Regions from separate parts of the Geodermatophilus sp. URMC 63 genome, predicted to be linked through region 2. Evidence: riboswitches for the same ligand, from Rfam matches in the RefSeq annotation. Region 2 holds a riboswitch; each other region holds the start of a gene.
The links. A riboswitch is a leader RNA that binds a small molecule or an ion and turns the genes downstream of it on or off. The one in region 2 is predicted to bind cyclic di-AMP.

Region 1 (10,034 bases), 160 kb from region 2:
ACGAGTCGCTCACCGGCCGTGCCGCATTCACGGGGACCAACCCGGTGGCCGTGGCGCTCAAGCAGGTCCGCGAGGACCCCGAGCCGCTGCCGGCCGACCTCCCGCCCGACGTCCGGAACCTCATCGACGCCGCCCTGACCAAGGACCCGGGTGAGCGCCTGCCCGACGGCGCGGCCTTCCTGCACGCGCTCGAGGACACCGTGCACCCCCGGCACGACACTGCGCCGGTGGCCGCGGCGGCGACCCGGCCGGTCGCGCCCGCCGGTCAGCCGCCGGCCCGCGCGTCGCGGACCGCTCCCGCCGGGGAGCCCGCGGCCGGCGACGGGCGCCGGCGGCGGCTGCTGCTCGCCCTGGCGGTGCTCGCGGTCGTGCTCCTCGGCGGCGGCGCGGTCGCGCTGGTGGGCGGCCTGTCCGACGGCGACGCCCCGGCCGCGACCGCCGCGCCGTCGGAGGAGGGCATCGTGCTGGCCGCCGCCGACTACGTCGGACGCCCGGCCGAGGACGTCGCCCGCGAGCTGACCGACTTGGGCCTCTCCGTGGGCGAGCAGACGACGGTCACCCCCGACGCCGCCCCGGGCACGGTCACGCGGCTCGACCCGGCCGGCACCGAGGTGGCCACCGGTGACCGGGTCCGCCTGGTCGTCGCGGCCGCCCCGCCGGCCGTCCCGGACGACCCGGCGGCGACCGGTCCGGCGACGACCGCGTCCGGCGGTCAGGCCCCGTCCCCGTCCGCCGACGAGCCGACGCCGGGGACGGCGGCCGACACGGCGCCCGGGCAGCAGCCCGGCGCGACGGCGCCGGGCACCGGGGACGCCCGCGCCGGTGCGACGGCGCCCGGGACCGAGGACGCCGAGGACGCCGCGGCCTCCTCGGGCGACGCCGGTGCCGGCGACCCGACGCCCGAGCCGGCGCCCGAGCCCACGTCCGACCCGACGTCCGAGCCCACGACCGACCCGACGTCCGAGCCCACGACCGATGCGACGTCCGAGCCCACGACCGATGCGACGGCCGAGTCCGCGGCCGACCCGGCGACGGGGTCCGCCTCGCAGCCGGCCACCGAGTCCGCTTCCCCGCCCGCGCCGTCGTCGGGGTCCGCGTCGCAGTCCGCGCCGTCGTCGGGTGCTCCGACCGAGCCGGCAGGCGGGACGGGGACGTCGCCGTCCGCCGGGAGCGGGACGGCGACCGGCACCGGCACCACCGACACCGGCACCGGCACCGGCGGGAGCGGCGCGCCGGGCGGTGGAGAGGCGCCCCGGAACGGCGCGGGCGCCGCCTCCGGGAGCGCCGCCGGCGGGTCGGCCGGCGCCACCGGCTGACCGGGTCGCACTGCCGGCGGCCGCAACCGGGACCGGGGACGGCGCTAGGGTCGGTGACCATGGTGGTCAGGTCCCCGGGGAACCAGTCCGGGCGGGCGCTCGAGGAGCTCAAGCTGCCCGGACGGGCGGTGGCGGCGCTGACGCGGGCGGGCATCACCGACGTCGCCGGCCTGGCGGGGCTCACCCGACGGGAGCTGTCCGCCGTCCCCGGGTTGGGGCCGAGCACCATCGCCGCGATCCGGGCCGTCGTCCCCGAGCCGCCGGCGCGCCTGCCCCGCTCCGGCGCCGAGCCGTCGACCGGCAGCGCCGAGCAGACGGTCCTGTCGGAGGCGCCGCCGGCCGAGGAGGAGTCCCCGTCCGCGCCGGCGATCCCGTCGTTCGCCTCGCTGCGCGACCCGCGGCGGCGCACCCCGGTCGACCTCCTGGTGCCCGAGCAGCCACCCGCAGCACCGGAGTCCGCAGCGCCCGAGCCCGAGCCCGAGGAGTCGGCCACCACCGCGTCCCCGGCCGGGGCACCGCGACCGGCCGAATGGGGCGACCTGTGGTGGTTCGGTCTGCGCGTGGCCCGCTGGTGGGTCGCCCAGCCGGTGCGCACGGTGCGCCGCCTCCTCGGCTGAGAGGACCCCTCCTCCCCCCGCCACTGGCAGGCTCGCGGCGGGACCCTGCAGAGGGGCTACCCCGCCCGCCCGGCGCGGGGCGGCGGTTGCGTCGCACCCGTCGGCGACACTGCCCGGGTGGAGCGGATCGTCCTCCGCCGCCGCGGCGACCTGGTCGAGGCCCGGCGGTGCCCCGGCGGCGGCCGTGACGACGGCCGTGACGTCCCCGAGGTCACCCGGCTGACCGCCGACGACCTCCCCGGCTGGGTCCGCGAGCGGGAGCGCACGCCGGTCCGCTGGGTGTGGGACGACACCACCCGCTGGTACCCGGCGCTGCTGGACGCCGGCGTCCGCGTCGAGCGGTGCACCGACCTGCGGCTCGGCCACGCCGTCCTGCGCCGCTCGCCGTCCGCCGACCAGCGGCTGCTCGCCGGCGAGGACACCCCCGGCTGGGACGCGCTCGCGCCGGTGATCACGACCGAGCACGCCCTCTTCCCGCTGGCCGACCCCGCCGACCGGCTCGACCCCGTCGCCGAGCACGACCGGCAGCAGACGACCCTGGCCGCGGCCACGCAGCGCGCACAGCTGGCGCTGCTGCTCGCCGCGGAGTCCTCCGGCGCGCTGGTCGCCGCGGAGATGACGCACGCCGGGATGCCGTGGCGGGCCGACGTCCACGAGCGGCTAATCACCGACGCGCTCGGGCCGCGCCCGCCGGCCGGCGTCCGCCCGCCGGTGCTGGAGCGGCTGGCCGGCGAGGTCCGCGCCGCCCTGCGCGCGCCCGCGCTCAACCCCGACTCGCCCGGCGACCTGCTGCGCGCGCTGCGGGCCGCCGGGCTGCCCGTGGACGACACCCGGCAGTGGACGCTCGAGCAGGTCGACCACCCGGCCGTCGCGCCGCTGCTCGAGTACAAGCGGCTGGCCCGGCTGCTGTCCGCGCACGGCTGGAGCTGGCTGGAGACCTGGGTGCGCGGGGGCCGGTTCCGGTCGGCCTTCCTCCCGGGCGGCGTGGTCACCGGGCGGTGGTCGGCGCAGGGCGGGGGAGCGCTGTCGGTGCCCGCACAGGTCCGTCCCGCCGCGGTGGCCGACGACGGCTGGGCGTTCGTGGTCGCCGACGTCGCCCAGCTCGAGCCGCGGGTGCTCGCGGGCATGAGCGGCGACGCGGCGATGGCCCAGGCGGCGCGCTCGACCGACCTCTACCAGGGCATGGTGGCCGACGGCGCCGTCGCCACCCGGGCCGAGGCCAAGCTCGGGGTGCTCGGCGCCATGTACGGGGCCACCCGCGGGGAGAGCGGCCGGATGCTGCCGCGGCTGGCCCGCCGCTACCCCCGGGCCATCGGCCTGGTCGAGGACGCCGCCCGGGCGGGGGAGCGCGGCGAGGTGGTCGCCACCCTGCTCGGCCGCGGGTCGCCGCCGCCGACCGGCGCCTGGGCCGAGCGGGCGGTCGGGCTCGGCGAGGCACCCGACGAGGACGGCCCGCGGGAGGACCGCGACCGCGCCCGCCGCGCCTGGGGCCGGTTCACCCGCAACTTCGTCGTCCAGGGCACCGGCGCGGAGTGGGCGCTGTGCTGGCTCGCCGACCTGCGCAACCGGCTGTGGCGGCTGGGCAGCGGGCCGCCGGCGCAGCGGCCGCACCTGGTGTTCTTCCTGCACGACGAGGTCGTCGTCCACACGCCCGAGCACCTGGCCGACGAGGTCGCCGGCGAGGTCCGGGCCGCCGCGGTCACGGCCGGGCGGCTGCTGTTCGGCGGCTTCCCCGTCGACTTCCCGCTTGACGTCGCCGTCGTCCGCTCCTGGGCCGACGCCGGGTGAGGGTCAGCGGACGGCGGCCGGCTCGGAGGCGGGGGCGGTCGCCGCACGGCGGCCGGTCAGGGCGGTGACGACGGCGGTCAGCAGGCAGACGACGACGCCGGTCGCGGCGATCGTCGTGTAGCCGCCGGCCGCCGGGGCCGCCGCGCCGGCCGGGGTGGCCGAGGCGAGCACGGTCGCGGTGAGCGCGCTGCCGACGGCGAAGCCCACGTACCGCAGCACCTGGTTGAGGCTCATCGCACTGCCGGTCTCCGCCGGCGGGACGGCCGCCACCACCAGCGCCGGGAACGCCGCGAACGCCGCCCCGACGCCCAGCCCGGCCACCGCCATGACGGCGAACAGCTGCCACAGGTCGGTGCGCAGGAACGCGAACAGGACGAAGGCCACGCCCTGCACGAGCGCCGCGACCGGCAGCACCCGGGCGTGCCCGGCACGGTCGGCGAGCAGCCGCGCGAGCCGGCCGCCCACCATGCTGGCCGCCGAGAACGGCAGGAGCACCAGCCCGGCGACGACGATCGAGGTGCCGAAGCCCGCGCCGTCGGCCGGCGGGGCCTGGGCCAGCACCGGCACCGCCGCCAGCAGCAGGTAGTTCGACAGCCCGACGAGCAGCGCCGCCGAGTGCGCGGTCAGGGCCACCCGGCCGCGGGCCAGCCGCAGGTCGACCAGCGGCTGCGGCGTCCGCGACTCCCACCAGACCCACAGCGCGAGCGCCACCACCGAGGCGGCGGCCAGCCCCCACAGCAGCGGCGACGTCACGCCCCAGGTCTCCGCCTCGCCCAGCGCCAGCAGCAGCCCGCCCACGCCGGCGCCGAGCAGCAACGCGCCGACCACGTCGAGCCGCCGCCGCGGCGCCGCGGCCGGCGGGGGCAGGACGACGGCGGCGGCGGCCAGCGCGGCGGCGCTCACCGCAGCCCCCGCCCAGAACGCGGCGTGCACCCCGCCGAGCTCGGCCACCAGGCCGGCCAGCGGGTAGCCCAGGCCCACGCCGGTGACGACGGTGACCGACAGCGCGGCGATGGTCGAGCGGGAGGTGTCGCCGGTCAGGGCCTCGCGGGCGGTGGCGATGGCCAGCGGGGTGAGCCCCAGGCCGAAGCCCTGCAGCGCGCGGCCGGCGACCAGCCACCCCAGGCCCAGGGGGAGGGCGGCCAGGACCCCGCCGAGGGTCACCACGCCCAGCACGGCGACTATCACCCGGCGGCGGTGCGGGCCGTCGCCGAGCCGCCCGACCACCGGGGTGGCCACCGCGCCGACCAGCAGCGTGACCGTCAGCGACCACTGCGCGTCCGGCAGCGACGCCCCGGTCGACGACGCGATCGCCGGGACCAGCGGCGCGCCGAGGCTGGAGATGACGGCGACGACCGTCCCGACGAAGACGAGCGCGGCGACGAGCGCGCGGGGTGACCGGGAGACCGCCATGCTCCCGAGCTTCCCAGGACGTTGCACAGCGCAACCGCCCGGCGGGTCAGCTCTGCGTCACAGCAGCCGGTCGAGGTCGTCGGGGCCCGGGCCGGTGCCGCCGGAGTCGCGCAGCGGTGAGTCCTCGGGCCGGTCGTCGTCCGGCGGCTCGGCGGCCACCGGCCCCTCGGCGTAGAGGGTGTCCGGGTCGCGGGGGTCCATCTCACGGGGACCGCGGGCGGCGGCGACCACCTCGGACAGCGTGCCGCCGTCCCGGGCCACCCACGCCCGGCCGTCGTCGCCGAGGACGATCGGCCGCTGGATCAGCCGCGGGTGCTCCACGAGCACGCGCACCCACGCGTCGGCGTCGCGCGGGGCGTCGGGCAGCCCGAGCTCCGCGGCCAGCGGGTCGCCGAGGCGCGTGACGTCCCACGGCTGCAGCCGGAGGGCGGCCAGCGCGGCGCGCAGCTCGGCCTCGGTCGGCGGGTCGTCGAGGTAGCGGCGCAGGGAGTACTCGACACCGGCCCGGTCGAGCTCGTCGCGGGCGGCGCGGCACGTCGAGCACGAGGGGTTGAACCAGACCTCCACGCCCCGACCCTAGGGCCCCCTACTCCGGGGCCCCTACACCACCGGGCTGCCGATCGGCGCGGACGCAACCACCATCACCCGACGAAACGCCTGTCGACTTGTTGTCACGATGTGCAATCCGCCGGTAGCGTCGCGTCGTCCGTCCGGTCGTCGTCCCCCGTCGGGGGAGGCCGGGGGACGCCGCCGAGTCGCCCGCTGGGGCGAGCCGGGGACCCACCGCAGTACTGGGGTGAATCCCCTCCTGGCCGCGTGCCGGGAGAGGTAGGGCCGCTTCCCGCCCGAACCCGTCAGCTCACCCGGTAGGCGGCTCACGGGAGAACGGAGAGCCGCCGGATGGCGCGCGCCTGCACTGCTGCCCGCACCGCTGCACCACCCCGTCCGATCCGGCTCCGCCCCGTCCCGGCGCGCCCGCGCACCTGACCGTCCGCGGCCGTCCGCCCCGGACGCCGTCCGCGCGCACACCAGCCCGGGCACCCTCCGCCCGACCGGCCCCGCGCCGCGCTGCCCCGGTGTGCCCGCGCCGGCCCGGCGCGCCCACCGGCCGTGCCGCCCGCCCAAGCCGCAGCCCGCTGCGCCCCGCACCCGCCTGGAGCACCCGCACCATGGACCCCCGCACGACCACGTCCGGCCGGTCCGCCGAGCGCCGCGGCCGCGCCACCGGCCGCCGCCGTCCGGCCGCCGCCCGCCGTCCCGGCCTGCTCCTCGGCGTGGCCGCCGCCGGCGCCCTGCTGGTCAACGTCGTCGTCGGCGGGGACCCCGCCGCCTCGGCCGGCGCCGGAGACCCGGGGTCGGCCGCCGTCGCCCAGGAGCTGGGCCTGACCGCCGAGGCCGGGACGCTCGCCGCGGGGGCGGACGCGCAGCCGGCCGAGGACCTCCAGCCGCTGGAGGACCTGGCCGCCAGCCGCAGCAGCCGCGCGGCCGAGGAGGCCACCGCGCAGCAGGCGCAGGCCGCCGCCGACCAGGCCGCGCTCGAGCAGCAGCGCGCCGACGAGGCCGCGGCAGCCGAGGCCGCCGCGCTCGAGCAGCAGCGCGCCGAGGAGGCCGCGGCAGCCGAGGCCGCCGCTGCGGAGGCCGCCGCGGACCGGGCCGCCGCCGAGGAGGCCGCCGCTGCCGAGGCCGCCGCGGCGCAGCGGGAGCCGGAGGCGGCTCCGACCTCCTCGGCCGCCGCCGCGTCGGCCGCCGCCGCGTCGGCCACTGCCGCGTCGGCCACTGCCGCGTCGTCCACCGCGGGCTCGGGGACCGCCGCCACGGCGACCGCGCGCATCACCAACACCGCCGGGCCGGTGCAGGCCGTCGTCCAGGCGGCCGCGAACGCCGTCGTCAGCAACGTGGCCGGCGCGGGCTCGATCACCCTCGGCGGCACCCGGGCCAGCGCCACCGACCCGGGCGGCCACCCGTCGGGCCTGGCCCTGGACTACATGGTCCTGTCGAACACCGCCCTCGGGAACGCGATCGTCCAGTACCACGTCGCGCACTGGGACGAGCTCGGCGTCGACTACCTCATCTACCAGCAGCGGATGCTCAGCTCGCCGGGCGGCAGCTGGTCGGCCATGGAGGACCGCGGCAGCGCCACGGCCAACCACATGGACCACGTGCACGTGAACTACACGGGCTGACGCGACCCCTGACGCGGCCCCCCGCGCCGGGCCCGGCCGGCCCTCCCCCTGGCCGGCCGGACCCGGCTGCTCATCCCCGGACGCCCGCGGCGGCGGCGAACGCGGCCGCGGTCCGGGCGGCGACGACCGCCGGGTCGGCGTCCCACAGCTCCTGGGAGAACACCTCGACCTCGACGTCGCCGCGGTACCCGGCCGCCTCGACCAGGGCGCTGGTCCCCGCCAGGTCGACGTGCCCGTCGCCGGGCAGGCCGCGCGACACCAGCACGTCGGGCCCGAGCGGGGTGACCCAGTCGGCCACCTGGTAGGACGCGATCCGGCCGCCGCGGCCGGCCCGCGCCACCTGCGCGGGCAGCTCCGGGTCCCACCACACGTGGTAGGTGTCGACGACGACGCCGACCGCCCCGGCGGGGAACTGCTCGGCGACGTCGAGCGCCTGCCCGAGCGTGGAGACCACGCCGCGGTCGGCGGCGAACACCGGGTGCATCGGCTCGACCGCCAGCACCACGCCGGCCGCGGTCGCGTCGTCGACCAGCGCGCCGATCGCGTCGCGGGCCCGCTCCCGGGCGCCGGGCAGGTCGCGGTCGCCGTCGGGGAGGCCGCCGGCGACGAGCACGAGGACCGGCGCGGAGCCGGGCGCACCGGCCGCGGCCAGCGCCGCGGTCTCCTCGATGGCGCGGCGGTTCTCGTCGAGCGCCGCGGTGCGGGCGGGGCCCGGGGGAGCGGTGAAGAAGCCGCCCCGGCACAGGCTCGACACCCGCAGCCCGGAGTCGGCCACCAGCGCGCACGCCTTCTCCAGGCCCACCTCGGCCACCGGCTCGCGCCACAGCCCGATCGCGCCGATGCCGGCCTCGCGGGTGACGGCGAGGGCGTCGACCAGCGACGCGTACTTGACCGTCGCCTGGTTCAGCGACAGCCGCGGGTGCGCGCTCACGAGACCGGCTCCAGCACCGGGACGTCGACGCCGGCCAGCGCCAGCAGGCCGTTCCACCGGCGCGCGGCGAGCTTCCGGGTCCTCCAGGGCACCGGCCGCGTCGGCCAGCCGGACCACCTCCGACAGGTGCGGCAGGCTGCGGGCGCTGTGCAGCCCGCCGACCATGCTGAACGCCGGCTGGTGGCCGTTCAGCCACGACAGGAAGGCGATGCCGGTCTTGTAGTACGCCGTGGGCGCGGCGAACACCTGCCGCGACAGCGCCTCGGTCGGCCCGAGCAGTCGCCGGTAGCCGGCCGGATCGCCGGCGTCGAGCGCGGCGATGGCGGCGCCGGCCACCGGCGCGATCGCGGCGAACGCGCCGAGCAGCGCGTGCGACGAGTGCTCGCCGTCGCCGGCGATCAGGTCGACGTAGTGGAAGTCGTCGCCGGTGAACAGGTCCACGCCGGCCGGCAGCCGCCGCCGCAGCGCGACCTCGGCGTCGGCGTCCAGCAGGCTGGTCTTGATCCCGCGCACCCGGCCGGCGTCGCGCTCCATGATGCGGACGACGACGTCGGCGGCCGCCCCGGTGTCGGGAGAGCCGAAGTAGCCGCGCAGCTGCGGGTCGAACGCCTCGCCGAGCCAGTGCAGCAGCACCGGCCGCCCGGCCCGTGCCAGCACCTCGGCGTAGACCCGCTCGTAGTCGGCGGGGCCCTCCGCGGCCCGGGCGAGGTGCCGGCTGGCCATGAGCACCACCCCGGCGCCGCAGTCCTCTGCGTGGTGCAGCTGCTCGACGTAGGCGTCGACCACCCGCGCCAGCGGGACGACGTCGTCGGTGAGGTGGTCGGTGGTGACGCCGACCACCAGGGCGCCGCCCACCGACCGCGCCTCGGCCGCGCTGCGCCGGACCAGCTCGCGGGTGGCCGCGGTGTCCAGGCCCATGTTGCGCTGCGCGGTGTCCATCGCGTCGGCGACACCCAGGCCCCACGACCACAGGTGGTGGCGGAAGGCGAGGGTGGTGTCCCAGTCGACGTCGGCCGGGGCGCCGGGGACGTTCTCCCCGGTGACCCGCGGGACGACGTGGGCGGCGGCGTAGGCGGTGCGCGACCGCAGCGGCGCGGACGGGCGGCGGACCGCGGCCGGCTCGCCGAGCGGCAGGAGCCGGGTGCGCCCGTCGGCGTCGAGCAGGACGGCGGTGCTCATCGGGCCGGCACCCCGCTCCCGATCGTCACGCGGCGGCCGGTCGCCGAGCTCTCCAGCCCGGCCTCGGCCAGCCGCACACCGCGGGCGCCGGAGGCGAAGTCGTAGGGGTGGGGGCCGTCCTCGACCACGTGCCGGACGAACTGCTCCCACTGCACCTTGAACCCGTTCTCGACGGGGTCGTTGTCGGGGACCTCCAGCCAGCCGGCCCGGTAGTCGCGGCTGTCGGGCACGTCGGGGTTCCACACCGGCTTGGGCGTGGCGTTGCGGGGCTGGATCCGGCAGCCGAACAGCCCGGCGACGGCGCTGCCGTGCGTGCCGTCGACCTGGAACTCGACCAGCTCGTCGCGGTCGACCCGCACCGCCCAGCTGGAGTTGATCTGCGCGACCACACCGCCCTCGAGCTCGAAGATCCCGTAGGCGGCGTCGTCGGCGGTGGCGGCGTAGGGCTCGCCGCGCTCGTCGACCCGGCTGGTGATGTGCGTGGTGGCCTTGGCGTACACCGACTCGACCCGGCCGAAGAGGTCCTCAAGCACGTAGTTCCAGTGCGGGAACATGTCGACGACGATGCCGCCGCCGTCCTCGGCCCGGTAGTTCCAGCTGGGGCGCT
Region 2 (10,034 bases):
GCTCGCGCTCGCGCTGGGCTGGCACCTGGTCGCCTCGATCGGCGGCGGCGACATGCCGGTCGTCGTCTCGATGCTCAACAGCTACTCGGGCTGGGCGGCCGCGGCCTCGGGCTTCCTGCTCGACAACGACCTGCTGATCATCACCGGCGCGCTGGTCGGCTCCTCGGGTGCCTACCTCTCCTACATCATGTGCCAGGCGATGAACCGCTCGTTCCTGTCGGTCATCGCCGGCGGCTTCGGCAACGAGGGCAGCACGGCGGCCTCCGGAGACGTCGACGGCGAGCACACCGAGGTCACCGCCGAGGAGGTCGCGCAGCTGCTGCGCGACGCCGACAGCGTCGTCATCACGCCCGGCTACGGCATGGCGGTGGCGCACGCGCAGAACGCCGTCGCCGAGCTCACCCGCACGCTCACCGACAAGGGCGTGGAGGTCCGGTTCGGCATCCACCCGGTCGCCGGCCGGCTGCCCGGGCACATGAACGTGCTGCTGGCCGAGGCGAAGGTGCCCTACGACGTCGTCCTGGAGATGGACGAGATCAACGACGACCTCGCCAAGACCGACGTCGTGCTCGTCATCGGCGCCAACGACACGGTGAACCCGGCCGCGGCCGAGGACCCGAGCAGCCCGATCGCCGGGATGCCGGTGCTGCACGTGTGGGAGGCCGGGCACGTCGTCGTCTTCAAGCGGTCGATGAGCACCGGGTACGCCGGCGTGCAGAACCCGCTGTTCTTCCGGGAGAACACCCGGATGCTCTTCGGCGACGCCCGGGAGCGCGTCGAGGACATCCTCCGGGCGCTGTAGGCCCGCTGCAGTTGCGGGGCCCGTGCCCGGGGGACGACGGTTGCCGTCGTGGACCCCTTCCGCCTGGGCATGCCCAAGATCCCCGGCCTCACCGAGCTGCTCACCGCGCTGCAGGCCCAGACCGAGGCGCTGGCGCAGCTGCCCCGGACGCTGACCGACCTCAACGCCGCCGTCCGCGAGCTGATCGCCGCGACGTCGACGGCCACGTCGGCGATCGCCTCGGCCCAGCGCACCGCCGAGCGGCTGGAGGAGCTGGTCGGCGAGCTGGAGGAGCCGGTGCGGGCGCTCAAGCCGGGGATCGAGCGAGTGGGCCGGGTGCTCGACGACCCGGTGGTGGAGAAGGTCCCGGACATCATCCGCACCGTCGACGAGGACCTCCGGCCGCTGATCGCGACCCTGCACCAGGCGCAGTCGCGCGTCGCCGGGGTCACCGGGCTGCTGCGCCGCCGCGCCCGGCCCGAGGACGACGACCTGCTCTGAGCCCGGCCCGGTCACGTCCCCGCGCGGCGGTGCCGCTCACCGGAGCGCCGGACCCGGCGGTCCCCAGTGCGGCGGGTGCTCCAGTCCGCCGGGCAGGCGGGTCGTGGCGTCCCCCCGGGCGGCGGCCACCTGCCGGCGCGTGAGGAACAGCGCGCCGGAGAGATCGCTGCCGCGCACGTCCGCGCCCCGCAGGTCGGCGCCGAGCAGGTCGGTCCGGTGCAGGTCGGCACCCCGCAGGTCCGCCCCGAGCAGCAGCGCCCCGCGCAGGCTCACGCCCCGCAGGTCCCCGCGGCGCAGGTCGGCGCCGGACAGGTCGGCGTTGCGCCGGTCGGCCCGGCGCCGACCTCCCGCCCGCGGCCGGACGCCGGCCCGTGCCAGCTCGCTGACCGACAGCAGCAGCGCGCCGGCCTCCCGCTGGAGCGCGTCGGCGTCGACGGCCGCGAGCTCGCCGGGCTCGGCGGCGGTGAGGTCGGTGGCGCGCCGGTGCGCGGCCGTCAGGTCCCTGCGCAGCGGCGCGGCCGCCTCGAGGGCGAGCGCCTCACCGAGGTACCAGAGGACCTCGTGCAGCAGCCGCTGCACGCCGAAGGCCGCGAACACCGCCGTCGCCCGCTCGGGGCTCCCCCGCCAGTCCGCGTCTCCGGCGAACGTCACCTGCACGGTCTGCTGGCCGGCACCGAAGCAGTCGAACACCGTGCAGCCGGGGAAGCCGCGCTCCCGCAGCTGCGCGTGGATGCCGCAGCGGTCGTCGTCGCGCAGGTTCGGGCAGGGACTGCCCGCGGGCTTGTCGATCGCGAAGTCGGCCGAGGCCGCGAAGGCCGGGGCCACGCAGCACAGCCCCGCGCAGCTCGCGCAGTCCGCGCGCAACCGCGCCCGGGCATCGACGGCGTCGGACACGGGCGCTCCTCGCGGGGTGGGTCAGGTCGTGGGGCGCTCCAGCGTCACCAGGACGCCCTCGACACCCCCCGGGCCGAGGCGGCCCTTGACCTCGACGGAGGTGATGGCCTTGAGCTGCCAGCCCTCCCGGGCGTTCTGGTTGAGCACCTTCTCCAGCTTGTCACCCGACATCTTCCCGCCGATGAGCCCCTCGCGGATCTCGACCACCCGGTACTCGTAGCGCTGCGCCACGACGTCCTCCTCGTCTCGGTGTCCTGCCCTGCGGCGATGATGCCCGGGTGGACGTGCTCAGCAGCCGGGTCCTGCTCCGGCCCCCCGATCCCGCGCGGTCGCAGGCCTTCTACCGGGACGTGCTGGGGCTCGCGGTGTACCGGGAGTTCGGGCTGCCCGAGCACCGCGGCGTGGTGTTCTTCCTCGGCAACGGCCTGCTCGAGGTGTCCGGCCCCGGCGACGAGCCGCCACGCGGGACCGCGCTGTGGCTGCAGGTGCGCGACGTCGCCGCCGAGCACGCACGGCTGCGGGCGGCCGGCGTGCCGGTGCTGCGCGAGCCGCGCACCGAGCCGTGGGGGCTGGTCGAGGCCTGGGTCGCCGACCCCGACGGCGTGCGGATCGTCCTGGTCGAGGTCCCGGCCGACCACCCGCTGCGCCGCGACCAGCGCTAGACCGTCCCCGCCGGCGGGGCGTCGCGGTCGGACGACGGTCGGCGCAGCACGTCACCGAAGGACTGCTCGAGGCGCGCCCAGGTCCGGCTCCACTCCTCGATCGGCTCGAGCACCCGCTCGAACACGGCGAGCTGCTCGTCGAAGGCCTGCAGCTGACCGATCAGGCCGGTGATCAGCTGCCGCTGGCCCCGCACCGCCTGCGCGACCGCCCCGACCTGCGCCGCCGACATCGCCCCGGGCGGCGAGGGCAGGCGCGGCAGCGACAGCCCCGACGGCACCGCGCCGGTGGCCAGCCCGCGCGCGCGGTCGGTGAAGCCGCGCAGCTGGGCGACGAACTCCTCGACCGACCGGCTGACCAGGTTCCCCTGCCCCTGGCCCGGCTTCGTCCCGTCGTCCTGCTCGCTCATGCCCCCAGTCTCCCGCCACCGCGCCCCGCTCGCCGCCCGGTCAGCTGCCGGTCAGCGCCCGCAGCGTCTCGGCGTTGCGGACGGCGTGGCCGTGGCCGTCGTTGTTGAAGTAGGCGTGGACGTCGCGGCCGTCGCGCGCCCACTCCGCGATCCGGTCGGCCCACCAGCGCAGGTCCGCGTCGGGGTAGGAGCCGGCGTAGAGGGAGGCGTCGTCCGGGCCGTGCAGCCGGACGTAGACGAACGGCGCGGTGGCCCGCAGCACGCACGGCAGGCCGGCGCCGCTCATCACGCAGTAGGCCGCTCCGTGCCGCTCGAGCAGCGCGAACACCTCCTCGACGTGCCAGCTGGGGTGGCGGAACTCCACGGCCACCTGCACCCAGTCCGGCAGCAGGGAGAGGAAGTACTCCAGGCGCGCGTCGTCGCGGGCCGCGGCCGGGTGCAGCTGCACCAGCAGCACGGCCCGCTTGCCGTCCAGCTCGTGCCAGGCCGCGGTCATCCGCTCGACCCACGCCTCCGGGGCGTACAGCCGCTTGGCGTGGGTCAGTCCGCGCGGTGCCTTGACCGACAGCCGGAACCCCTCGGGCAGCCGGTCGCGCCACCCCGCGAAGGTCGCCGTCCGGGGCCAGCGGTAGAAGCTCGCGTTGAGCTCGACGGTGCCGAACCGGCGCACGTAGTGGGCCAGCCGGTCGCGGGGCGGCGTCCCCGGCGGGTAGAGGATGCCGTCCCAGTGGTCGTAGCTCCAGCCGGAGGTTCCGACGTGGACGGCCACCGGTGCCGCCCTCCTCAGTGCCCGTGCCGGGCGACGGCGGTGCCGCGGGTGTGGTCGAGGGGGCCAGGAGCGCTCACGGCAGCCGCCACACCGTGGTGCGGCGCAGCCCCGGGCCCTCGGTCTCGGGCACGTCGTAGGCGGCGACGGGCTCCAGCCGCTCGTGCGGCAGGTAGGGCCGCCCCGGGTCGCCGACGAGCACCTCGCAGCCGCACGCCCGAGCCCGGTCGAGGAAGGGCAGCACCCGCTCGGTCATCTCCCGGTCGTAGCAGACGTCGCCGGCCAGGACGACGTCGACGGCCGGCGGCTCCCGGTCGAGGACGTCGCCGGCCACGCTGATCCCGGTCACCCCGTTCAGGCCGGCGTTGACGCCCACCGCCGTCCGGGAGAACGGGTCGACGTCGCTGGCCAGCACGTGGCGGGCGCCGGCGAGGACGGCGGCGATCGCGACGAGCCCGCTGCCCGACCCCAGGTCCAGGACGCGGTGCCCGGCCACCGTCACCGGCCCGTCGAGGACGGCGCGGGCGAGGGCCTGCCCGCCGGGCCAGGCCGCGGCCCAGAACGGCGGGGCCTCGCCGGCGCCGCCGGCCGCGTCCTCCATCGCCTCCCACAGGGCGACGACGTCGTCGGCGACGTGCAGCCGCACCTCCGGGACGAGCGAGGGCCGGCGCACCTGCGTGTGCGCGCGGACGAACCCCGCGGGCACCACGCGGGTGGCCGGCCCCCTCTCCGTCACGCCCCCAGTGTCACGTGCCGAGCCGGCGACGGTCGCGAGCGGCCCGGGTGACGGTCCGTGGCGCTGGGGTCCCACCACGGCCGGGTGGGAGACCGAGGCAGGGCCCGTCGGGTCGTGTCGTGGCAGTGCCGCGCGCAGGAGGACGGAGGGTGGGAGCTACACCTGCTGGGATCGGCGAGATCCGCACACCCCAGGAGGAGCGCATGGACACCGTCACCGCGACCGGCACGGTCAGGGAGGACGGCGGCCGGTTGGTCCTGATCCCGACCAGCCCGCCCGGGAGCGAGCCCCTGGTGGAGCTGGACCTGCTCGGGACGGACCTGCCGCCGGCCGGCGCTCGGGTGGCCGTCGAGGGGGGGCTGGACGGGCGGTCGCTGCACACCGCCCGCTGGCACCCCGGGCCGGGCACCCCCTCGGCCTGGCGTGTTCCCGCCGGCATCGCCGGAGTGTCCCAGGACGATGCCGACGTCATCACCCGCAGCACCCCCGAGGAGTGGTCGATCATCGGTCTCGGCCGGTCCACGGTGCCCGGCGGGCGAGGGGTGGTGGCGGTGCTGGAGGTCGAGCGGATCACTCCCGAGATCCGGGCGTGGTACGAGCGGCAGCCACCCGGGTCGGTACACCTGGTGCCCTCCATCACCCCGGACACCGCCTGCACCCCGGACACCGCCTGACCCGGCAGCGGCCACCCCGGAACGCGACACGGCCCCGCTAGCGGATGCCAGCGGGGCCGTGCTCGTGCCGGGTCCTCGTCCGCCCCGGAGTCCGCCCGGGTTCGCTCCCCTACGTCCCGCAGCGCCTCGTGCACGTGACGGCGCCGCGAGGTGCGGGCGCGGGGTCCCGCGCCGAGCCTGGTGACGAGTCGGATCGGCCTTGCTGCCGGGGTCCCGCGCCGAGCCGAGCGAGGCGTGGGGGCAGCAGGGTCCTCCTAGTACCAGCCGGTGGCCTGCGAGTGCGCCCAGGCACCGCACGGCGAGCCGTAACGGCTGTCGATGTAGATCAGGCCCGCGTCGATCTGCCGGTAGCCGTCGGAGGTCTTGGCGATGCCGGTGCTGGCCCAGGTGGAGTCCAGGAACTGCGGGATGCCGTAGGCGGTGCTGGAGGGGTTCTGCGCGTTGGGGTTCCAGCCGCTCTCCTTGCCCCACAGGTTCTCCAGGCAGCCGAACTGCTGGGCGCTGCCCACCTTGCTCATGGCGTAGTCCTTGAAGGAGCCGCGGGCGGCCGGCGCGGCGGCAGGTGCAGCCGCCGGTGCGGGGGCGGCCGGCGCCGCGGCGGCCCGCTGGGCGGCGGCGGCCTCGGCCGCGGCCTGGGCCTCGGCCGCGGCCTGGGCCTCGGCGGCGGCCTGCGCCTCGGCGGCGGCCTGGGCCTCGGCGGCGGCGCGGGCGGCCTCCTCCTCGGCGGCGCGGCGGGCGGCCTCCTCAGCGGCGCGGCGGTCGAGCTCGGCCTGGTCGGCGGCGGCCTGCGCCTCGGCGGCGCTGGTCTCCTCGGCGGAGCGCTCGTTGCGGGAGGCGGCGAGGTCCTCGAGCGGCGCGAGGTCGGCGGTCTGCGACGCCGCGGTCCCGGTCGGCTGCCCGGTGAGGCCGAGCTGCTCGGCCACGCTCACCGTGGAGCCGGCCGTCTCGGTGCCGGCCTCGGCGGCCGGGCCGCTCGTGCTCACCACGCCGACGACCAGGGCGCCGGCGGCGGCCGTGGCCAGCAGCAGGGCGGGGCGGCGCGGGCCCAGCGGGGGGCTGCTGCGCCGGGCGCGGGTGCGGGCCGGCAGGCCCAGGCGGCGGGCGCGACGACGGGGGGCGGTGTCCGCGGTGCCGACGGCGTCCATGACGGCGGTGTCGGCGGGCTTCGCGGCTGCGGACAGCTCGACGGTCTCGAGCGTGTGGGCAGGCGTGTGCGGGGTACGGCGGGGCATGAGGGTGAGGGCTCCGAGGGAGAGTGCGCGCGCGGCAGCCCGGTTCGCGGGCAGGGACCGGCGCACGGCGGTCGTCGGGTCCCCACGCGCGATCGGCGGCGCGGGGTCAGCAGGGCAGGGCGGCGGCCGGACTCAGATGGCGCGGTGGACGCGCACCCGGCGGCACCTGCGGGCCGCGGCGGCCCGGAGGCGGGGCATGCGGAGAGTCTCCGTTTCTTCCGATGCCGCCTACCGAGTTAGCTGACGGGTTCGGGCGGGAAGAAGCCCTACGCGCTGCGAGCGGAGCTCGGCAGGCGATTCACCCCAGGACTGCGGTGGGTCCCCGGCTCGCGCCCGCGGCTGCGGACACGACTCGGCGGCGTCCGGCCGGGCTCCCCGGGAGGGGACGAGACGACCAGCCGGACGTCACGAACGGTACGTGTCGTTACCTGCCCGTGACAACAGCAGAACGCGAGATGCACACGTGACACGAGTTACGGTGCAGTCGGCGCGGGCCATCCCTCGGCGACGGCGCAGGTCAGGACGCCGGGTCGCACGCCGGGTCGCACGCCGGGTCAGGACGCCGCGGCGACCTCGTTCCGGTTCCCGCCCCGATCGGCGTCCCCGCGCAGCGCCGTGACGTCGGCCGGGTCACCGTCCGGCGTCCGGGGGCCCTCGTCGCGGGCCGCGGCGTCGCGCCGGTCGGCGAGCACCGAGACGTCGTCGGGCAGCGCCCCGGTGCGCACCGTGTCGGTCCGCAGCGCGTCGGTGTCCGCCGGGTCGGGACCGCCCTCGTCGCCGCGCAGCACGCGGGCGAGACCGGCCAGGGCGTCGTCGACGTGCCCGTTCAGCACCCGGAGCGTCTCGCGCACCCCCTCCTTCTCGGCGCGCAGCGCGGCCAGCTCCGCCTCGACGGCGGCCCGCTCCCGCTGGGCCTGCGCCGCCGCCGCCCGCCGCGCCTCCTCGGCCTCGCGGTGCACCGCCTGCAGCTCGGCCGCCGCCTCCGCCCGCCGTGCGTCGGCCTCCCGCTGGGCCTGCTCGCGCAGCGCGGTCACCGCCTGGCGCATCTCCGCCACCTTGGCCAGGCGCGCCTCGGCCTCCGCGCGCGCCTCGGCACGCACCTGGTCGGCCTCCTCCTCGGCGCGCTGCAGCAGGGCGCGCGCATCCTCCGGGCTGGGGAGCGACTCCCGCTCACGTACCAGCTGGGCCAGCCGGCGGCGGGCGTTCTGCAGGTCACCGGAGCAGGCGGCGTAGCGGCTGAGCAGGTGGTCGTTCTCCCGGCGGAGCACCAGCAGCTCGGTCTCGGCCGCGGCCACGTAGTCGTCGACCTGCAGGCAGTCGTACCCGCGCAGTGCGTGTGTGAAGACCGGACCGGTGCCCAGCAGACCGTCGAGGCCCCTCGCCGGGACGTGCTCCGCGGCGGTGTTGCCCGTGAAGGCCGTGCGCCTGGCCGCGTCCGCCCCGGCGTCCGGAGCAGTTCCCTGCGAGTGCTTCGACATCCGGTCCCCCCGGTCCGTCATGCCCGCCCGGGCCCGTCGGGCGATCCAGGTGGTGGCCGCCAGACTCCCAGCCGGTTCACCCGATCGGTGGGTCGGACCAGGTCACGGGACGGTCACCGACGGAGTGGTCCGCCACGCCGTGGTCGCCCGACTACCGCCCGCAGCCGGAGCCGGGGAATGCCCGGCCGCCCACCACCGTTGGGCCGAACAGTAGTTGCACTCTCAACCACAGGGAGCACGAGATGCAGTTCGGCGTCTTCTCGGTCAGTGACGTCACGACCGACCCCACCACCGGCCGCACCCCCAGCGAGGCGGAGCGGATCCAGGCCATCGTCGCGATCGCGAGGAAGGCCGAGGAGGTCGGGCTCGACGTCTTCGCCCTCGGCGAGCACCACAACCCGCCGTTCTTCTCCTCCTCCCCCACCACCACGCTGGCCTACATCGCGGCGCAGACCTCGACGCTGCAGCTGTCGACGGCGACCACGCTGATCACCACCAACGACCCGGTGAAGATCGCCGAGGACTACGCGATGCTGCAGCACCTGGCCGGCGGCCGGGTCGACCTCATGATGGGCCGCGGCAACACCGGGCCGGTCTACCCGTGGTTCGGGCAGGACATCCGCAACGGCATCCCGCTGGCGGTGGAGAACTACGCGCTGCTGCGGAAGCTGTGGGACGACGAGGTCGTCGACTGGTCCGGCCGGTTCCGCACGCCGCTGCAGGGCTTCACCTCGACCCCGCGGCCGCTCGACGGCGTCCCGCCGTTCGTGTGGCACGGCTCGATCCGCAGCCCGCAGATCGCCGAGCAGGCCGCCTACTACGGCGACGGCTTCTTCTCCAACCACATCTTCTGGCCGAAGGAGCACACGCAGCGGATGGTCGAGTTCTACCGGTCCCGCTTCGAGCACCACGGCCACGGCTCGGCCGACCAGGCGATCGTCGGGCTGGGCGGGCAGGTGTTCGTGCGGAAGAACAGCCAGGACGCCGTCCGGGAGTTCCGGCCCTACTTCGACAACGCGCCGGTCTACGGCCACGGCCCCTCGCTGGAGGACTTCTCCCGCGAGACGCCGCTGACCGTCGGCAGCCCGCAGCAGGTCATCGAGCGCACGCTCGGCTTCCGCGACTACGTCGGCGACTACCAGCGGCAGCTGTTCCTCGTCGACCACGCCGGCCTGCCGCTGAAGACGGTGCTCGAGCAGCTGGACGTCCTGGGCGAGGAGGTCGTGCCGGTGCTGCGCCGGGAGTTCGCCGCGCTCAAGCCCGCGCACGTGCCCGACGCCCCCACGCACGCCTCGCTCGTCGCCGCCCGGCAGCGCACCCCGGAGGAGGTCTCGGCATGACCACCCGCACCACCACCCGGACCCTGGCCGTGGTCAGCGCCGGGCTGTCGACGCCGTCGTCGACCCGGCTGCTGGCCGACCGGCTGGCGACGGCGACCGTCGCGGCGCTGCGCGAGCGCGGCGAGGACGCCGTCGTGGAGGTCGTCGAGCTGCGCGAGCACGCCCGCGACCTGGCCGACGCCTTCGTCACCGGCTTCCCGGACGCGGCCCTGCGCGCGGCGATCGGGACGGTGACCGGCGCCGACGCGGTCATCGCCGTCACCCCGGTGTTCACCGCCTCCTACAGCGGGCTGTTCAAGTCCTTCGTCGACGTGCTGGACGAGGACGCGCTCACCGGGAGGCCGGTGCTGCTCGGGGCGACCGCCGGCACGGCGCGGCACTCGCTGGTGCTCGAGCACGCGATGCGGCCGCTGTTCGCCCACCTGCGCGCGGTGACCGTGCCGACGGCGGTGTTCGCCGCGAGCGAGGACTGGGCGGGTGGCGACGGCGGCGAGCTGTCGCGGCGGATCGTCCGGGCGGCCGGCGAGCTGGCCGACGTCGTGACCGGCCGGCCGGCGTCCGCC
Region 3 (10,034 bases), 1.2 Mb from region 2:
CGGCGGCGCGCTCACCCCCCTCACCGTCCTGCTCGCCGGTGGCGACCCCGGCGACGTCGCCACGGCGCTCGGCTACCTCGAGGCGGTCGACGCGCACACCGCCGAGGTCGTCGGTGCGGCCGAACGGCAGCAGCGGGCCGCGCTGGCCCGGCAGGTGGCCGCCGACGCCACGCTGGCCGACGCGCAGGACCGGGCCGACCGGCTGACCGCGGAGGTGGGGGAGCTCGAGGCGGCCGCGGCCGCGGTCACCGGCGAGCTCGACGCCGCCCTGGGGGAGGTCGACCGGCAACTGGCGCAGCTCCAGCGGCAGCAGGTCGACGTCAACGCGCAGACGGCGCTCAACTGGCGGGCCCACCTCGGGGAGCTCGACGCGGCGGGGGTGCGGTCGCCGCCGGCCGCGGCCCTGCTCGACCCGGCGTCCGGCCTGCCGGCCGGGCTGGCGCCGGTGGGCGCGGCCGCCGGCGGGGTGCAGCGCGGCGCCGCGCTGCTGCCCCGCCAGCCGACGTCGCTGCTGGTGCTCCCCGCGGAGACCGTCGCGGCGGTCAGCACGGCGATGGCGGCGCTCGGCAGGCCCTACGCCCCCGGGACGGCCGGCCCGGACTCCTGGGACTGCGGCTCCCTGGTGTCCGCGGCCTACGGCGCCGCGGGCGTCGACCTGCCCGCCGACCAGGCCGGGCTCTACGCCGTCACCACGCCGGTCGACCCCGCCGACGTCCTGCCCGGGGACCTGGTGTTCCTCGGCACCCCGGAGGCCGGCCTCGGCCACGTCGGCATCGCCCTGGACCGGCAGACGATGCTGGCCGCCGACGGCCGGGCCGGTGCCGTCGTCGTCCGGCGGCTGCCCGCCGACCAGGTGCTGCGCGTCGGTCGCCCGAGCCTGGGGCCGCAGCCGGGGGAACCGGCGCCCGGGCCGACCGGGGGCGCGCTGCGGGTCGAGTGCGGCAACCCCGTGCACCCGCCGACGGTCGACGGCGCACGCGCCTGGGGCGGTTACCCCAACGGGTTGATCCCGCCGAGCGCCCTGTGCCCGCTGGGCGTGGCCGGCCACGCGCTGCGCTGCGACGCGGCCGCGGCCTGGCGGGCGATGAGCGCGGCGTTCACCGAGGCCTTCGGCGACCCGCTGTGCACCACCGACTCCTACCGCACCTACGCCGCGCAGGTGCGGCTGTACGGGGAGAAGCCGGCACTCGCGGCCGTGCCGGGCACGAGCAACCACGGCTGGGGGCTGGCGGTCGACCTGTGCGGGGGCGTGGAGGCCTTCGGCACCCCGCAGTACGCCTGGATGGTCGCCAACGCCGGCCGGTTCGGCTGGCTGCACCCCACGTGGGCCGACCCCGGCAACGGCCGCGAGGAGCCCTGGCACTGGGAGTACGCGGGCAGCTGAGCCGGGACTGTCGGTGGCCGTCCCTAGCGTCCGCGGCAACCGACAGGGAGACCGTCCCGACCGCGGCCCGCACCCGGGCGGCGCGGCCGGGACACCGGAGGGACACGGCCATGCTCATCGACTGCGACTCGTGCACCGCCCGCGGCGCCGGCTGCGCCGACTGCGTCGTCACCGCCCTGCTGGGCGCGCCACCGGGGGAGCGGGGCACCGAGCCCGTGCTGCTGCCGGTGCCCCCCGTCCCGGCCGCGCGGGCGTCAGGGGCCGACGACGTCGTGCTGCCCCGGCCGGGCGTGGTGGTGGAGCTCGACGACGTCGAGCGGCGCGCCGTCCGGGCGCTCGCCGAGGGCGGACTCGTGCCTCCGCTGCGTCACCGGCCGGCCCAGCGGCGGCGCACCGGCTGACACCAGGCTGAGCAGGGCGGACGGGGTGAGACACGGCCGAGGACGACGCACGGGAGTGGCGTCCTTCCTCACAGTGCGAGTTCTCACAGGTAACAGGACCCGCGTTTGTCACAACCTCATCACGTCCGTACGGTGGCCCCGTCCGGCCGGGTGGTCGTCACCCGATGCGAGGTGGCCTCGGCCGGGCACCGCCGAATCGCCGGACGCCGTCCCAAGGGGTGTGCGTCGGGTGAACCGGGGACCCACCGCAGCACTGGGGTGAGTTCTCGCGCGCGCCGGGACACCGGCGCGCGGGGGATAGGGCACGTCTTCCCGGCCCGAACCCGTCAGCTAACTCGGTAGGCGGTTGCTGAGGAAGAACGGAGAGCCGCCGCCCGTGGCGACCCCCCGCCCTGCCCTGGGGCATGCACGTCCACAGTCCACCGCCCGCCGCGCCACCGGTTCCACCGCCGGTCACACCGCCGGCCCGCACCGCCCCCCGTTGGTCCGCCGCCTCGGCCGGACCGCGCTCGTGGGCACCGCCGCCAGCCTGACGCTGGCCCTCCTCCCCGGCACCGCGACGGCCGATCCCGAGCAGGCGACCACGTCGGCGCAGGCCGCCCAGCTCGCCGCCGACGCCGGCCACCGGCTCGAGGTCGTCTCCGAGCAGGTCAACGAGGCCCGCGAGGTGCTCGCCCAGCAGCGGTCCGCCGCCGAGGAGGCCGACCGGGCCGTCGCCGACGCGCAGGCCCGGCTCGACTCCCTCGACAGGCAGATCCGCCAGGTGGCCCGCAGCGCCTACACCGGCGGCGACACGATGCCCGAGCTCGACCTGCTGATGACCAGCGAGTCGGCCGAGGACTTCGTCAGCCGGCTGGCCGTGCTCGACCGGATCGCCGGTCACACCACCGAGGTGCTGACCGAGGTGGGCGACGCCGCCGCCGCGGCCGACCGGGCCCAGGCCGACGCCGAGGCCGCCGAGGCCGCCGCGCAGCAGACCCTGGACGGCCTGACCGCCCAGGAGACGCAGCTCCGGGACGACGTCGCCGACTACCAGGCCCAGGTCGCCGCGCTCACCGCCGCGGAGCGGGAGGCGGCGGCCGCCGCGCAGGCGGCCCTCGCCGCCCAGCAGGCCGCCGCACAGCCGGCCCCCGCGGCACAGCAGGCTCCCACGGCGGGCGGCACGGTCGGCGACAGCGCCCCGGCGGCCCCGGCCGCGGCGGCACCCGCTCCGGCCCCGGCCGGTGGCGGCAGCGGCGCGGCCCAGGCGGCGGTGCGGACGGCGCTGGCCCAGGTGGGCGACGCCTACGTCTGGGGCGCCGGCGGTCCGGACGCCTTCGACTGCTCGGGTCTGACGCAGTACGCGTACGCCGCGGCGGGGATCAGCCTGCCGCACTCGAGCGGCATGCAGTCGCGGATGGGCACCGCCGTCTCGCGGTCGCAGCTGCAGCCCGGTGACCTGATCTTCTACTTCAGCCCGGTCAGCCACGTGTCGATGTACATCGGCAACGGCCAGATGGTGCACGCCGCGACCTCCAGCGAGCCGGTGAAGGTCGTGCCGGTCGACTCCATGGGCGGCATCACCGCCATGCGTCGCATCGCCTGAGGAAGGACCTCGCTGCCCCCGCCCCTCGCAGGCTCGCGGCGGGACCCGGGACGGAGCCGGCGGCGGTGTCCTCGACGGGACCGCTGGGCAGGCGGCGAGGGCCGCGGACCTGCGGGTCCCCGGCCCTCGCCGTGTCCCGGACAGTCCGTGCCGCTCGTGGTCCGGCCGTCGGCCGGGGCGTCCCGGGCCGGACGCGCGCGGCCACCTAGGATCGGCCGGGTGAGCGCGGCGGGCCGGGGAGGCGCTCGCGCCGCCCTGCTGGTCGCGGCCGTGCTCGGGGCCGCCCTCGTGGTCGTCATCGTCGTCCGGACGCCGTGGACGCTCCTGCCGCAGCCGCCCGGTGGCGTGACGCCGGTCAGCGCCGACGCGGGGCTGCCCGTCGACGTCGTCCGGCGGGCCCAGGCCCTGGCTGCCGAGATCCGCCCCGCCTCGCTGGCGGGCCTGCTGCTCGGGCTGGGCGTCTCGGTCCTGCTGGGCCTCACCCGGCTGGGCAGCCGGCTGGTGACGGCGGTCGCGCGGCCCCTCGGCGGACGCTGGCCGTGGCAGACGCTGCTCGGCACGGTCGTCCTCGTCGTGGTCGGACGGCTGGCCACGCTGCCGGTGTCGGCCTACGGCGAGGTGGTGCGGCACCGCTACGGGCTCTCCACCCGCTCGTGGCCGCTGTGGCTGCGCGACGTCGCCGTCTCCACCGCCATCGACGCCGGCCTCACCGCGCTGGCCCTGCTGGTGCTGGTCGCGCTGGCCCGGCGGGCACCGCGCACCTGGTGGGCGTGGACGGCGGCCGGAGCGGCCGTTCTCGTGGTGGCCGGCTCCTTCCTCTACCCCGTGGTCATCGAGCCGGCGTTCAACAGCTTCCAGCCGCTGCCGGCCGGCCAGCTGCGCACCGACCTGCTGGAGCTGGCCGAGGAGGGCGGGACGCCGGTCGAGGACGTGCTGGTCGCCGACGCCTCCCGGCGGACGACGTCCCTCAACGCCTACGTCTCCGGCTTCGGCTCGACCCGCCGCGTCGTCCTGTACGACACGCTGCTGGCCGACGTCCCCGACGACGAGACCGAGTCGATCGTCGCCCACGAGCTCGGCCACGTCGCCACCGACGACGTCCTCACCGGCACGCTGATGGGCGCACTCGGTGCGGCCGCCGCCGTCGCCCTGCTCGGCTGGCTGCTCGCCTGCCCGCCGCTGCTGCGGCGGACCGGGGCCGACTCCCCGGGCGACCCGCGCGTCGTGCCGCTGGTCCTGCTGCTCGCGGCCCTCGGCTCGTTCGTGGCCACCCCGGTGCAGAACGTCGTCTCCCGGCACGTGGAGGCGCGCGCCGACCTGCACGCCCTCGACCTGACCGGCGACGCCGCGGCGTTCATCGAGATGCAGCGCCGGCTGGCCGAGACCAACGTGTCCGACCCGAGCCCGCCGGCGCCGTGGCAGTGGTTCTTCGGCTCGCACCCGACGGCGGCGCAGCGGATCGCCCTGGCCGAGGACTGGCTGCGGCTGGGCGAGCGGTGAGCGGCTCCCGGCGCACCCTCGTCGTCACCAACGACCTCCCGCCGCGGCAGGGCGGCATCCAGACCTTCGTCGCCGCGCTGCTGGAGCGCCGGCCGCCCGACTCGCTGGTCGTGCTCGCCTCCCGCTCACCGGGCTGGGAGGCCCACGACGCGCGGCTGCCCTACCCCGTCGTCCGCCGGCCCACCGGGGTGCTGCTACCGACCCGTGCCACCGCGCGCGCGGCCGCCGCGCTGGCCGCCGGGCACGGCTGCGACACCGCCTTCTTCGGCGCGGCCGCCCCCCTGGGACTGCTCGCACCGGCGCTGCGCGCCGCGGGGGTGCGGCACCTGGTGGGCGCCACGCACGGCCACGAGACCGGCTGGGTGGCGCTGCCCGGGGCGCGGCAGCTGCTGCGCCGCATCGCCGGCGGTCTCGACGTGCTGACCTACATCAGCGAGTACACCCGCAGCCGCCTGGAGCCGGCGCTGGGCGGGCGGACGCGGCTCGCGCAGCTCCCGCCGGGGGTCGACGTCGACCGGTTCACCCCGGCCGCCGACGGGACCGCGGTGCGCCGGCGGTACGGGCTGGGGGACGGGCCGGTGGTGGTGTGCGTGTCGCGGCTGGTGCCCCGCAAGGGCCAGGACGTGCTGGTCGCCGCCTGGCCGGCGGTCCTGGCCCGGCACCCGGGCGCGCGGCTGCTGCTGGTGGGCGGCGGTCCGGACGAGGCGCGGCTGCGCCGGGCGGTGACCCGGCGCGGCCTGCACGGTTCCGTGGTGCTCACCGGACCGGTCGCGCCCCCGCAGCTGCCCGAGCACTACGCCGCCGGTGACGTGTTCGCGATGCCCTGCCGCACCCGCCGCGGCGGTCTGGACGTCGAGGGGCTGGGGATGGTCTACCTGGAGGCGGCGGCGTGCGGGCTGCCGGTCGTCGGCGGCACCTCCGGCGGGGCCCCGGAGGCGGTGCGCGACGGCGTGACCGGGACGGTCGTGGCCGAGCCCCGCTCCCCGGTGACGGTGGCCGCCGCGGTCACCGCTCTCCTCGACGACCCGGCGCGGGCGCGCGCGATGGGCGCCGCCGGGCGGGCGTGGGTGGAGCAGCGCTGGTCCTGGACGACGGTCGCCGCCACCTTCGCCGACCTGCTCGACGGTGAGGGGCCCTACCGGTAGAGCGCCTCGATCTCGGCGTCGAACTCCTTCACGACCACCGAGCGCTTGAGCTTCAGGCTCGGGGTGAGCATCCCGTTGTCCTCGGTGAAGTCCTGGGTCAGCACCCGGTACTCCTTGATCGCCTCGGCGTGCGAGACGGCCTTGTTGGCCTCGGCGACGGCGGCGTCCAGCTCGGCGTGCAGACCCGGGTCGTCGACCAGCTCGGCGACGGGCGTGTCGGCCGGCCTGCCCGTGGCCTCCAGCCACTGCGGCAGGGCCTCGGCGTCGAGCGTGACCAGCGCCGCGATGAACGGCCGCTGGTCGCCGACGACGATGCACTGGCTGACCAGCCGGTGCGCGCGCAGCCGGTCCTCCAGGACGGCGGGGGCGACGTTCTTGCCGCCGGCGGTCACCAGGATCTCCTTCTTGCGCCCGGTGATCCGGATGAAGCCGTCGGTGTCGATCTCGCCGAGGTCGCCGGTGTGGAACCAGCCCTCGGCGTCGACGGCCTCGGCGGTGGCCTGCGGGTTGGCCCAGTAGCCGCGCATGACGACGCCGCCGCGGAGCAGGATCTCGCCGTCGTCGGCGATGCGGGCGGCGACGCCGGGCAGCGGGCGGCCGACGGTGCCGATGCGCAGGGCGCCGTCGTGGTTGACCGACGCGGCCGCCGTGGTCTCGGTGAGGCCGTAGCCCTCGAACACGGTGACGCCGACGCCCCGGAAGAAGTGGCCCAGCCGCTCGCCGAGCGGCGCGCCACCGGAGATCGCGCCGGCGCACCGCCCGCCGAGCGCGGCCCGCAGCCGGCCGTAGACGAGCCGGTCGAACAGCGCGTGCTGCGCGCGCAGGGCCAGACCGGGGCCGCCGGTGTCCTGGGCGCGGGACCAGTCGACGGCCACCTGGGCGGCCCGGTCGAAGATCCTCCCCTTGCCGTCGGCGTCGGCCCTGGCCTTCGCGGAGTTGTAGACCTTCTCGAACACCCGCGGGACGGCGAGGACGAACGTCGGCCGGAACGCGCCGAGGTCCTCCAGCAGGTTCTTCACGTCCGGGGTGTGGCCGGTGACGGTGCGGGTCCGGACCGCGCCGACCTGCAGGACGCGGGCGAGCACGTGCGCCAGCGGGATGAACAGCAGCAGCGAGCCGTCCTCACCGAGGTAGCGGTCGAGCAGGGTGATCCCGTTGTCGATCTCGAAGAGGAAGTTGCCGTGGGTCAGCTCGCAGCCCTTGGGCCGGCCGGTGGTGCCGGAGGTGTAGATGAGCGTGGCCAGGCTGTCGGCGCCCAGCGTCGCCCGCCGGGCGGCGAGCTCGCTGTCGGGCACGTCGGCGCCGGCGGCGGTGAGCGTGCCGACCGCGTCGTCCTCGATGACGTAGAGCGGGCCGAGGTCGGGGGCCTGGTCGCGCACCGAGTCGACGGCGGCGGCGTGCTCGGCGCGCTCCACGACCGCGGCCGTGGCACCGGAGTCGGCGAGGATCCAGGCGACCTGGTCGGGGCTGGAGGTCTCGTAGACGGGGACGGTGACCGCGCCGGCGGTCCAGATGGCGAAGTCGAGGACGGGCCACTCGTAGCGGGTCTTGGCCTGCAGGGCGACCCGGTCACCGGCCTGCACGCCGGCCGCGACGAGCCCCTTGGCGACGCCGGCGACCTGCTCGCCGAACTCCCGCCACGTGACGTCCTCCCACCGGCCGTCGCGCTGGACGCGCAGACCGACCTCGTCTCCGTGCTCGGCGACGTTCTCGGCCAGCATGTCGGTGAGCGCCTGGCCGGGGGCCACCTCGGTCATCGCGGGGACGCTGTACTCGCGCACGCCTCGTCCTTCCTCCCCGCTCGGCCGGGGCGCCGGTGCCGCCGGTCCGTGCGGGACACGTCCCGCCGAATCTACCGGGGCGTTCCTACCGGCGAGTAGCGACCGAACGGGCGGACCTGCGGCCCGACGGGCAGCGGTTAGCCTCTGCGCATGGCCGAGCAGTCCACCCAGTCGATCGTCGTCTCGGCTCCGCCGACCGACGTCATGGCGGTGATCGCCGACTTCCCGGCCTATCCGCAGTGGGTGCAGGCGGCCAAGACCGTCGAGGTGCTCGAGACCGGCCCCGACGGGCGGGCCCGGCGGGTGCGCTTCGTCATCGACGCCACCGTCCTCAGCGACGACTACGTCCTCGACTACACGTGGGACGACGACCGGCAGGTCTCCTGGACCCTGGTCAGCAGCAGGCTGATGAAGCGCCAGGACGGCTCCTACACGCTGCGCGAGGCCGGCAGTGGCACCGAGGTGACCTACCGGCTCACCGTCGACATGGCGATCCCGATGATCGGGCTGCTCAAGCGCCGGGCGGAGAAGGTCGTCCTCGACACCGCGCTCAAGGAGCTCAAGAAGCGCGTCGAGGGCTGAGCCGGCGTGCCGATCCTGCTGTTCACCGGTCCCGGCGGAGCCGGCACCACGACCCTCGCCGCGGCCGCCGCCGTGCGCGCCGCCCGCGCCGGGCGGCGCACGGTGCTGGTCACCCGGCAGGACCCGCCGTCCGGGACGGCGGCGCAGCCGGGCCTCGACGTCGTCCGGCCCGGTCCGCAGGACGGGCTGGAGGCGCTGTGGGCCGGGTGGGCCGCCGATCTCGCGACCGCCGTCCCCGACCTCGTCCTGCCGCCGGCCACGTCGGTGGTGCCGGTGCCCGGCGCCGGTGAGCTCGCGCTGCTCGCGGCCCTCGGCCGCGTCGCCGGGGACGGGAGCCCGGCCGACCTCGTGGTCCTCGACGCCGGGCCGCTGGAGGCGGCGGCGGGGCTGGTCGCCCTGCCTGGTGCGCTGCGCTGGTGGCTGGAGCAGGCGGTGCCCACCCGGGTGCGGGTGCTGGGCGCCGTCCGGTCCGCCGCCGTCCGTGCCGGCACGCTGCGCCGCGGCGCGGCCGACGTCGCCCTCGGCGCGGTGTCCGCGCTGGAGGCGCTGCTGGACCGCCTGACCCTGACCGACCCCGCGCGCACCGCCGTCTGGCTGGTGGCCCCGCCGCGGCCGGCCGCCGTCACGGCCGTGCGCACCGCGACGACGGCGCTCGCCGTGCACGGGCAGCGCCCCGTCGGCGTGCTGGCCCGCGTCCTCCCCGGGGGCGGGGCCGGGCCGTGGTGGGCCGTGCGGGCCGCCGACGAGGAGGCGGCGCTGGACGCGCTCGCCGGCGTCGCCCCGCTGCGGACGGTGCCCGAGTCGGCGCGGGCCCCCGAGGACGCCGACGCGCTGGCCGCGCTGCTGGAGGACCTGCCCGACCCGGCCGGCACCGCCCCGTCCCTGGCGCCCGAACGCGTCGACGGCGGCTGGCGGCTGGCCCTGCCGCTGCCCTTCGCCGAGCGGGCGGGGGTGGCGCTAACCCGCTGGGCGGACGACCTGGTGGTGACCGCGGCCGGCACCCGCCGCTCGATCCGCCTGGACCCGCTGCTGCGCCGGTGCGTCGTGACCTCGGGCAGCCTCGCCGACCCGGGCACCGCCGCGGCGCGACTGGACGTGGGGTTCGCAGCGGACCCGCAGCTGTGGCCGGCCGACCTGCTGGCGGCCGAGGGGAGGACGCGGTGAGCGAGGGAACCGACTGGCTCGACCAGGCGCGGCGGCTCGTGGCCGGTCTGGGACAGACCTGGACCGAGGCCTGGGCCGAGGTGCGGACCGAGGCCCGCGAGGAGGGCGGCGCCGGGCAGGGCGGCCACGTGCCCGGCGGCGACTGCCGCTGGTGCCCGGTGTGCCAGCTGGCCGTCGTCGCCCGCCGGCCGGAGGTGTCCGCGGCGCTGGCCGACGTCCTCATGACCGCCGCGGCGGCGCTGCGTGCCGTCGCCGACGCGGAACCGGACCCGGGACCCGGTGCGCCGACAGGGCCGGGCGCCGGTCAGGATCTCGGTCCGGACGCCGACACCCCGGCCGCGGCACCGCCGGCCGCACCCGTCCAGCACATCGAGATCGGCTGAGTGGCCACCGGTAGCGACCCCGCCGGGCTGCCCGCCCTCGGGGTCGACGTCGGCGGCACCAAGGTGGCCGGTGGCGTCGTCGCGCCCGACGGCACCGTGCTCGCCACCG

Region 1: another riboswitch for cyclic di-AMP. It lies ahead of ACWIZO_RS18950 (hypothetical protein); the one in region 2 lies ahead of ACWIZO_RS18110 (aggregation-promoting factor C-terminal-like domain-containing protein).
Region 3: another riboswitch for cyclic di-AMP. It lies ahead of ACWIZO_RS23755 (NlpC/P60 family protein); the one in region 2 lies ahead of ACWIZO_RS18110 (aggregation-promoting factor C-terminal-like domain-containing protein).

What each region holds. Positions count from the first base shown of each region.
Region 1 is NZ_CP199956.1:3,861,675-3,871,708, forward strand. Features, by position in the region: gene ACWIZO_RS18925 (protein kinase domain-containing protein) at 1-1,316, shown strand, start outside; gene ACWIZO_RS18930 (DNA-directed RNA polymerase subunit alpha C-terminal domain-containing protein) at 1,376-1,933, shown strand; gene ACWIZO_RS18935 (bifunctional 3'-5' exonuclease/DNA polymerase) at 2,051-3,721, shown strand; gene ACWIZO_RS18940 (MFS transporter) at 3,725-5,134, opposite strand; gene ACWIZO_RS18945 (ArsC/Spx/MgsR family protein) at 5,192-5,701, opposite strand; cyclic di-AMP (ydaO/yuaA leader) riboswitch at 5,883-6,020, shown strand; gene ACWIZO_RS18950 (hypothetical protein) at 6,304-7,317, shown strand; gene ACWIZO_RS18955 (DUF993 family protein) at 7,388-9,427, opposite strand; gene ACWIZO_RS18960 (Gfo/Idh/MocA family protein) at 9,424-10,034, opposite strand, start outside.
Region 2 is NZ_CP199956.1:3,702,193-3,712,226, reverse strand. Features, by position in the region: gene pntB (Re/Si-specific NAD(P)(+) transhydrogenase subunit beta) at 1-802, shown strand, start outside; gene ACWIZO_RS18150 (hypothetical protein) at 851-1,282, shown strand; gene ACWIZO_RS18145 (pentapeptide repeat-containing protein) at 1,319-2,176, opposite strand; gene ACWIZO_RS18140 (DUF4177 domain-containing protein) at 2,198-2,407, opposite strand; gene ACWIZO_RS18135 (VOC family protein) at 2,455-2,838, shown strand; gene ACWIZO_RS18130 (hypothetical protein) at 2,835-3,245, opposite strand; gene ACWIZO_RS18125 (DUF72 domain-containing protein) at 3,286-4,014, opposite strand; gene ACWIZO_RS18120 (class I SAM-dependent methyltransferase) at 4,088-4,747, opposite strand; gene ACWIZO_RS18115 (hypothetical protein) at 4,951-5,421, shown strand; gene ACWIZO_RS18110 (aggregation-promoting factor C-terminal-like domain-containing protein) at 5,676-6,653, opposite strand; cyclic di-AMP (ydaO/yuaA leader) riboswitch at 6,864-7,021, opposite strand; gene ACWIZO_RS18105 (hypothetical protein) at 7,208-8,131, opposite strand; gene ACWIZO_RS18100 (LLM class flavin-dependent oxidoreductase) at 8,374-9,471, shown strand; gene ACWIZO_RS18095 (FMN reductase) at 9,468-10,034, shown strand, end outside.
Region 3 is NZ_CP199956.1:4,885,887-4,895,920, reverse strand. Features, by position in the region: gene ACWIZO_RS23765 (NlpC/P60 family protein) at 1-1,384, shown strand, start outside; gene ACWIZO_RS23760 (hypothetical protein) at 1,495-1,785, shown strand; cyclic di-AMP (ydaO/yuaA leader) riboswitch at 1,980-2,145, shown strand; gene ACWIZO_RS23755 (NlpC/P60 family protein) at 2,297-3,370, shown strand; gene ACWIZO_RS23750 (M48 family metalloprotease) at 3,590-4,870, shown strand; gene ACWIZO_RS23745 (glycosyltransferase family 4 protein) at 4,867-6,015, shown strand; gene ACWIZO_RS23740 (AMP-dependent synthetase/ligase) at 6,006-7,796, opposite strand; gene ACWIZO_RS23735 (SRPBCC family protein) at 7,947-8,378, shown strand; gene ACWIZO_RS23730 (ArsA-related P-loop ATPase) at 8,385-9,542, shown strand; gene ACWIZO_RS23725 (hypothetical protein) at 9,539-9,925, shown strand; gene ACWIZO_RS23720 (ROK family glucokinase) at 9,926-10,034, shown strand, end outside.